Regions from separate parts of the Pseudomonas sp. LRF_L74 genome, predicted to be linked through region 1. Evidence: riboswitches for the same ligand, from Rfam matches in the RefSeq annotation. Region 1 holds a riboswitch; the other holds the start of a gene.
What was found. A riboswitch is a leader RNA that binds a small molecule or an ion and turns the genes downstream of it on or off. The one in region 1 is predicted to bind cobalamin.
Positions count from the first base shown of each region.

Region 2: linked by a shared signal. The riboswitch ahead of ACSZPK_RS14900 (TonB-dependent receptor) and the one ahead of ACSZPK_RS06505 (CbtB domain-containing protein) in region 1 are both predicted to bind cobalamin.

Region 1 covers NZ_CBFFRH010000002.1:352,095-356,354, forward strand. Annotated here, with positions in the region: gene cobW (cobalamin biosynthesis protein CobW) at 1-801, opposite strand, end outside; cobalamin riboswitch at 900-1,087, opposite strand; cobalamin riboswitch at 1,159-1,361, shown strand; gene ACSZPK_RS06505 (CbtB domain-containing protein) at 1,441-1,626, shown strand; gene ACSZPK_RS06510 (CbtA family protein) at 1,642-2,346, shown strand; gene ACSZPK_RS06515 (cobalamin biosynthesis protein) at 2,346-2,753, shown strand; gene cobM (precorrin-4 C(11)-methyltransferase) at 2,792-3,568, shown strand; gene ACSZPK_RS06525 (hypothetical protein) at 3,528-3,839, opposite strand; gene ACSZPK_RS06530 (DNA-3-methyladenine glycosylase I) at 3,912-4,260, shown strand, end outside.
Region 2 covers NZ_CBFFRH010000005.1:285,277-289,536, reverse strand. Annotated here, with positions in the region: gene ACSZPK_RS14905 (TonB-dependent receptor) at 1-1,269, opposite strand, end outside; cobalamin riboswitch at 1,403-1,607, shown strand; gene ACSZPK_RS14900 (TonB-dependent receptor) at 1,862-3,979, shown strand; gene ACSZPK_RS14895 (ABC transporter ATP-binding protein) at 3,989-4,260, shown strand, end outside.

The DNA of each region.
Region 1 (4,260 bases):
AGCCTCTGGCAGCGCGACCGGGAAGGAGTCGAACTCGTCGTGGTCGTGGTCGTCCTCTTCTTCATCGTGGTGGGTCTTGCGCCCGTCGATGTGCAACTCGGTCTCGCTGTTCAGGCCCAGCAACACGTTCAGCGGCAGGGAACCGCTGTGTGCTTCGATGACCTTGACCGCTGGCGGCAGTTCTTCGGCCACTTCGGCGCGCACCGTCGCCAGGGCCTCGGCGTCGAGCAGGTCGGCCTTGTTGAGGATGACCAGGTCGGCGCTGGCGAGTTGGTCGGCGAACAGTTCGTGCAGTGGCGATTCGTGGTCGAGGTTGGGGTCCAGCTTGCGCTGGGCATCGACCTGGTCGGGGAAGGCGGCGAAGGTGCCGGCGGCCACGGCCGGGCTGTCGACCACGGTGATCACTGCGTCGACGGTGCAGGCGTTGCGGATTTCCGGCCAGTTGAAGGCTTGCACCAAGGGCTTGGGCAAGGCCAGGCCGCTGGTTTCGATGAGGATGTGGTCGAGGTCGCCGCGCCGGGCCACGAGTTCGCGCATCACCGGGAAGAACTCTTCCTGCACGGTGCAACACAGGCAACCGTTGGCCAGTTCGAAGACGCGGCCGTTGGCTTCTTCCTCGGTGCAGCCGATGGCGCACTGCTTGAGGATTTCACCATCGATACCCAACTCGCCGAACTCGTTGACGATCACCGCGATGCGCCGGCCTTCGGCGTGCTCCAGCATGTGGCGCAGCAGCGTGGTCTTACCGGCACCGAGGAAGCCGGTGACGATGGTGACGGGGAGTTTGGCGAGCGTTTTCATGGAGAGCCCTGCGTCTGAGTGAGCGGCGAGCGGGCAACAGGATGGCAGGCACCAGAATCGGCTGGCGACCAGGCATCACCGGATCACCCCGCCCGGTTATCGAAAGCGTTGACGAGGCAGGTCTCCTGGCTCACGACCGGCGTTTGCCGCCGACCCTTCGCCTTCCCGCGTCAGCGCAGTGGCAATTGAAAGGGCTTCGGTCGTTCACAGTTGCGGGGGCAGCCACGGCTTGCCGTGTTCCCTCTTAGCTCCACCTGCGTGGAGAACCTCGAAAGAGCGCAAGGCTACGTATGGCCTGGCGCGGGGTCAATCTTCGCGCGCTTGGCAACATGTTGACGCAAAGCGGGCTTCGTGGTGTCCTAGCGCGACTTTTCAGGTGCTTCGCGTCGTCGCGCGAAGTGAAACGGGAAGCCGGTTCGAGTCCGGCGCTGCCCCCGCAACGGTAAGCGAATGTCCGGGATCGTCGTGACCACTGCATCGTTCGATGTGGGAAGGTCGATCCCCGCTGCACTCAGGCAGCCATCGCAAGCCCGGAGACCGGCCTGAATATCCAGTTTGGCAACCCGCGGTGGGCGGGCACGCGCCGGCGCCTTTATCGTGCTGTGCTCTTCCATCGCCCATGAATAGAAGGCTCGCACCATGTCCAGCAGCACCGTATCGGCTTCGGCATCCCTTCCGCTTCCCCTGTCGCAGCGCCTGGCTGCGGCATCGCTCAGCGTGGTATTCGGCGCTGCGCTGATCTTCTTTGCCGGCTTCTCCCATGTCGAAGCCGTGCATAACGCGGCCCACGACACTCGTCACAGCTCGGCATTTCCCTGCCACTGATCGAGAATCCAGCGCATGATCAAGCGTATCGCCCAGACGGCAGGCTTTTCCGGCCTGCTTGCCGCCATCGTGCTGACCCTGCTGCAAAGCCTGTGGGTCACGCCGTTGATTCTCGAAGCCGAAACCTACGAAAACGCCGAACCTGCCGCCGAGGCGATGGCCGAGCACAGCCATGAGGCTGGCGCCGCTGCCCACGAGCACAGTCACGATGGCGAGGCCTGGTCGCCGCAAGATGGCTGGCAGCGCCTGCTCTCCACGGGCCTGGCCAATCTGGTGGTGGCTGTCGGTTTCGCTCTGATGCTGGCTGGCCTGTTCACCCTGCGTGCGCCGGGCAAGACCTGGCAGGGCCTGCTCTGGGGCCTGGCCGGTTTCGCCACCTTCGTGCTGGCGCCGACCTCGGGCCTGCCACCGGAACTGCCGGGCACCGCTGCCGCCGACCTGCTGCTGCGCCAATACTGGTGGGTCGGCACGGCAGTGGCCACGGCTGCCGGTCTGGGGCTGATCGCCTTCTCGCGCAACTGGCTGCTGCGCATTCTCGGTGTCGTGCTATTGGCCATCCCGCACCTGATCGGCGCGCCGCAACCCGAGGTCCATGAAAGCCTGGCGCCGGAGTCGCTGGAGCAGCGCTTCATCATCGCCTCGCTGGTCACCAATGCGCTATTCTGGTCCGCCCTGGGCCTGGCAGCCGCCTGGTTCTACGGGCGTGGCCGCAACGCCTGATGCCTGGGCGCTCGCTGATCGTCGCCGGCCTTGGTTGCCGGCGCGATTGCCCGGCGGATGCGCTGCATGATCTGCTCTTGAGCGTCCTTGCCGATCAGGATTTGCAGGCGACCGATCTCTCCGCCCTGGCCAGTAGTGCCAACAAAACCGATGAGCGTGGTATCCGCGAGTTGGGCGAGCGACTTGGCCTGCCTGTCTTCTATCTGGCTGCCGAGCAGCTTGCGTCGTACCAGGCTGGCCTCAGCGACTCGTCCGATCTGGTTCGACAGGTCAGCGGCAGTGCTGGCGTCGCCGAGGCCTGCGCATTGGCCCAGGCGGAAATAGCGAGCGGTGCGCCTGCCCGGCTGCTGGTCGGGAAACGCAAGAACGCCCAGGCAACCGTGGCACTGGCGATCTCGCTCTTGTAGCTTCATCGGCCCACGAGCCTGTTCTTCATGGAAGTCTTATGACCGTCTACTTCATCGGTGCCGGCCCTGGCGATCCCGAGTTGATCACCGTCAAGGGCCAGCGTTTGATCCGTTCCTGTCCGGTGATTCTCTATGCCGGCTCGTTGGTGCCCGAGGCCGTATTGCAAGGACATTCGGCCGAGCGGGTGGTGAATACCGCCGAGCTCAATCTGTTGCAGATCGTCGCCTTGCTCCAGGCTGCCCATGAGCAGGGCCAGGACGTCGCGCGGGTGCATTCCGGCGATCCCTCGCTGTACGGCGCTATTGGCGAGCAGATCCGTCATCTGCACGCGCTGGGCATTCCCTTCGAGATCATTCCCGGTGTTACCGCCACGGCTGCCTGCGCGGCGTTGCTGGAAAGCGAGCTGACCCTGCCGCAAGTGTCGCAGACGGTGATCCTCACCCGTTACGCCAGCAAATCGCCAATGCCGGAAGGCGAGCAGCTTGGGGACCTTGCCCGTCATGGCGCGACCATGGCCATCCATCTGGGCGTTGGCCAACTGCCCAGCATTGTCGCCGAGTTGCTGCCGCACTACGGAGCGGATTGCCCGATCGCGGTGGTCCATCGGGCCACCTGGCCGGACCAGGATTGGGTCTGCGGCACCCTGGCGGACATCGTGGCCAGGGCCGAGGCCAAGGATTTCCGCCGCACGGCGCTGATCCTGGTCGGCCGGGTGCTGGGCGCGGAAGACTTCGCCGATTCGGCGCTCTATCACGAAGCTCATCGGCACCTGTTCAGGCGTTCAGGCGACGCAGGCGATAGCGACTCGCATTGACCTTGCCCCGGTTGTCCGCGATGGCGATTTCCGCCCCTTGGGCACGCAGGCGCAGGTTGATGTCGCTGGCGAACAGTTGCTGGACGAAGGATTTGTAGTCCAGCAGCATGCCGTGCTGATCGACGAGGAAGGCGTGCAGGGCGGGCAGGGTGAAGCTCCAGCCATCGGTCTTGCAGTCGAAGCCGGCGCGCTGCAAGCGTTCGATCACGGTTTCATCCTCCGCGAGGACGTCGGCGCAGCAGGCGAGAAACAGGGCGGGAGCATCGGTCATGGGGTGCAAGGTTGCCTCGCCCCGTCTCAGCGGGCAACCTGTCGTCCTTTTTGCTCTTTCAGGGAACCCTTCATGCGTGACTACCAGTGGCTCCACGAGTATTGCCTGAATCGCTTCGGTTCGGCCGCGGCGCTGGAGGCGATACTGCCGCAAGCCAAGACTGCTGCCCAACTTCGCAAGGTCGCCGATGACCGCTACTTGTCGATGCTGGCGCTGCGGGTATTTCGTGCGGGTCTCAAGCACAGCGTGGTGGATGCCAAGTGGCCGGCCTTCGAGCAGGTGTTCTTCGGTTTCGATCCGGAGAAGGTGGTGTTGATGGGGGGCGAGCATATCGAGCGGCTGATGCAGGACGACCGATTGATCCGCCACCTGGGCAAGCTCAAGAGTGTGCCGCGCAATGCGCAGATGGTCCTCGATATCC
Region 2 (4,260 bases), on a different contig from region 1:
GATCGAGCCGAACGACAGGCTGCCGGCGGTGAAACTGTGTTTTTCGTCGGTGCCCTCGAAACGCTCGTTGCCTTCGGCATCCGGGCTCAGCTTGGTGTGTTCCAGGCGCCCGCCCAGGGTCAGGTTCAAGCGCTCGCTGGCCTGCCAGCTCTCCAGGGCGAAGAGGGCGGTGCTGTCGGTGTCGGTCTGCGGCACGAAGGCTTCTTCGCCGAGGGCCTGGAACTGGCTGCTGGCGACCTGCACGCCGACCACGCCTTCGACCGGGCCGATGGGCTTGTGACGCGCTTCGACGCGGGCTTCGTAGCCCTCGTTCTTGAACGTGGTGCCGACCTCGCCGTCCTCGATTTCGCGGTGCTCGTAGGTGGTGTGGCCGACGTCCAGCTTCACCGAGCTGAACGGGCCTTGCAGGTCACGGATTTCGGCCGCCATGGCGGAATGGCGTTGCTCCATGTCGATGCGCACCGAGTCTTCGGCCGGTGAGCCGTAGTTGCCATCGTATTCGTCGTAGGACAGGCCGACGTAGCCATGGTCCCAGTGGTAGGCACCACCGATAGCGCCACCGTCCTGGCGACCGTCGCTGTTGCCGACCCGATGCTTGTCGGTGTCGCCGTCGATGGCGCGCTGCTCGCTGGAATGGGCGTAGCCGGGGATGCGCGTGTCGTTGAACTGGCGCGAGTTGGCGTCTACGTGCAGCGCGAAATTGCCGTCGCCAGCCTCCAGCTTGCCGGCGGCGCTGCGATTGGTGTCGGCGCCGCCATAGCGCAGTTCGCCACCGCCATGCACACCCTCGACCGGCTCGGTCGGGATGCGGTTGTCGAAGGTATTCACCACGCCGCCGACGGCGCTGCCGCCATAGAGCAGGGCGGCCGGGCCGCGTACCACTTCGATGCGCTCGGCGTTGGCCGAGTCGTAGGGCACCGCGTGGTCATAGGACAGCGACGAGGCATCCAGGGCACCGACACCGTTGCGCAGGACGCGGATACGGTCGCCATCGAAACCACGGATCACCGGGCGGCTGGCGACCGGGCCGAAATAGGTGGAAGACACGCCCGGCAGGTTCTTCAGGGTCTCGCCCAACTGCGCCGACTCGCGCAGGGTCAGGTCATCGCCCTCGACCACGCTGGTCGGCGAGGCGAGGGTTTGGCTTTTCAGCGGGTTGGCGGTGATCACCTGCTGATCGAGCGTCAGGGGTTGGTCGGCCAATGCACTGTTGGCCATGAGCAGCGCGGCGGCGAGCGGCGTCAGCCTGGATAGGAGTCGAACGGACATCGGAAGGTGTTCCTGGGAAAGTGGAATTGCAATGTTACAACATATCAATTTACAGTCCACAGATTCTTCAGCGGGTTCGCTTCGGCGGCGCCGCCGAGACGACGGAGATTGACGCGTAGAGGGTTCGATGGTCAGATGCGCGCCTGTTTCAGGTGCCTCATGCCGCCGTGCATGGGGTGAAACGGGAAACCGGTGCGCCATTTCCATGGCAAGTCCGGTGCTGCCCCCGCAACGGTAAGCGAGCGACGCATTCGACAGACCACTGTGCCACGGCATGGGAAGGTGAATGCTTCACGACCCTCGCAAGCCCGGAGACCGGCCTGAGCAGACTGTGCAAAAACTACTGCGCTCGGTCATGCGGCGTTAAAAACCGGCTCAAAATGCTCATTTACAGCTCGTAAACTGCGCTTTTTCGCCGTTTTTTGTCTTGCCTGACCTTCGCTCGCTACGTTTTCACGCAGTCTGTGAAACATCGTTTGGCAAACCCGCGGTGGGCGGGCGCAGGCCGGTTTCCGTGGGCGAAGTGCGCCCGCGATGCCTCATGCGTTGTTCCCTCCGGGATTCATTCATTCCTGTTGCGAGTTGGAACGACATGTCCCGTAATTCCCTGTTCGTTGTCCTGTCCGGTGCCAGCCTGGCACCGTGCCTGCTGCTGGCTGCGCCGGCCCAGGCCGCCGATTCCCTGGCCCTGCCGTCCACGGCCATTACCGAAACGACCCATGAGGCGCCCCAGCCGACACTCGATACGCCACTGCCCGCGGGCTCGCGCCTTGACCTGACCCCGCTGCAGACTCCAGCCAGCACCAGCAGCCTGGCGCGTGAACAGATCGACGAGCGCAACAACCTCACCGTGCAGGACGCGGTGACGCGTTCGCCGGGCATCACCTTCGTCGGCTCACCCGGCAACGGCGGCACCGCCTTGTCGGCCCGTGGCTTTACCGGGCATTCCTCGATCATGCAGTTGTACGACGGTACGCGGCTGTATGTCGGTAACGGCACCGTGACCTTTCCGGTCGATACCTGGTCCGTGGAGCGCATCGATGTGTTGCGCGGCCCGGCCTCCGTGCTGTACGGCGAGGGCGCCACCGGCGCGGTGGTCAACGTCGTGCCGAAGAAACCGTTCGAGGGCGAGATCCGCAATCATCTGCGCCTGGGCTATGGCTCCGATGACCGTCAGCAGGCGGCGCTGGACAGCGGCGGCTCGCTGAGCGACAGCCTGAGCTACCGCTTCAACCTCAACCAGCAGGCCAGCAACGGCTGGGTCGATCGCGGCGACTCGAAAAGCCTGGCGGTAAGCGCGGCGCTGCGCTGGCAGGCCAACGCCGACCTGAGCTTCACCCTGGCCCATGACAATGCCGACCAGAAGCCGCAGCAATACCAGGGCACGCCGCTGGTCAACGGTCATTACCGGGAAAGCCTGCGCGACAAGAACTACAACGTCGACGATGCGGTGCTGCACTACAACGATCAGTCGACGCGCCTGACCACGGATTGGCGCATCAGCGACAGCATCAGTGCCAGCAACCAGCTGTACTACATGAAGACCCAGCGCAGCTGGCGCAATGCCGAGAGCTATCGCTGGCAGTCGGGCGGCCTGGTCGAGCGCAGCGACTTCATCCGCATCCTGCATGCCCAGGAGCAGGTTGGCGATCGCCAGAGCCTCACCTTCGAGCACACGCTGTTCGGCCTCGACAGCCGTACGGTGGTCGGTGCCGACTACAACTCGATCCGCTTCCTGCGCAAGCATGACTTCGGCAACACCGCAACCGACCTGGTTCCGCTCGGCCAGTCCGGCGGCGGTGGCTACCTGAGCAACGATCCCTATCGCTCGCGCGACAGCAGCAAGGCGCGCCAATTCTCGTTGTTCGCCGAGAACCGCACCCGGCTCAGCGAACGCTTATCGCTGGTCATCGGCGTGCGCCGCGACCAGGTGCACCTGGATCGTACCGACATCGCCAGCGACAGCCGCAGCGACCGCAGCCTGACCGGCTACAACTGGCGCGCCGGCCTGGTCTTCGCGCTCAGCGAGAACCTGTCGCTCTACGCCCAGCACGCCACCAGCACCGAGGGTGTGAGCAACCTGCTGACCCTCAGCGCGACGCAGCAGACCTGGGACCTGACCAAGGCCAGGCAGACGGAGGTCGGTATCAAGCAACTGCTGCTCGATGGGCGTGGGGAGTGGACCCTGGCCGCCTACCATATCGTCAAGAAGAAGCTGCTCAGCGCTGACCCGGAGAACTCAAACATACAGCAGCAAATCGGCCAGCAATCCTCGGATGGCATCGAGGCCAGTCTGGAACTGACCCTGCCTTACGAGGTGCGCCTGTCGGCCAATGCCGCGCTGGTGCGGGCCGAGTACGATGAGTTCCAGAATGGCGGCAACGATTACAGCGGCAATCGTCCGCTCGACGTGCCGCGCCGGGACGCCAACCTGTGGCTGAGCAAAGCCTTCGCCGAACGCTTCGAAGCGGGGGCGGGCCTGCGCTATGTCGATTCGCGCTACACCGACAACGCCAACCAGCACAGCGTGCCGGGCTACACGGTGGTCGATGCCAATTTCGACTGGCACCTGCGGCCGGACCTGACCCTGGGCCTGCAACTGAACAACCTGTTCGACCGCCAGTACGCCACCAGTGCCAGCAGCGATGGGCTGCAATGGATGCTCGGCGAGCCGCGCTCGTTCTTCGTCACCGCCGATTACCGGTTCTGAGTGCCCGCCGTGCCGCTGTTGCAGATCGAAGGGCTGGACTGGTCGCCGCATGGCGCTCGTCACTGGAGCCTGCAAGACATCGCGCTGCGGGTCGAGGAGGGCGAGTTCGTTGGCCTGATCGGTCCCAACGGCAGCGGCAAGACCAGCCTGTTGCGCTGTGCCTATCGGGCCAATCGCCCCGAGCGCGGTAGCATCAGTCTGGCAGGCGAAGCGCTCTGGCAACGCAGTGCGCGCTGGAGTGCGCAGCATGTCGCGGTGGTTCTCCAGGAGTTCCCGGAGCT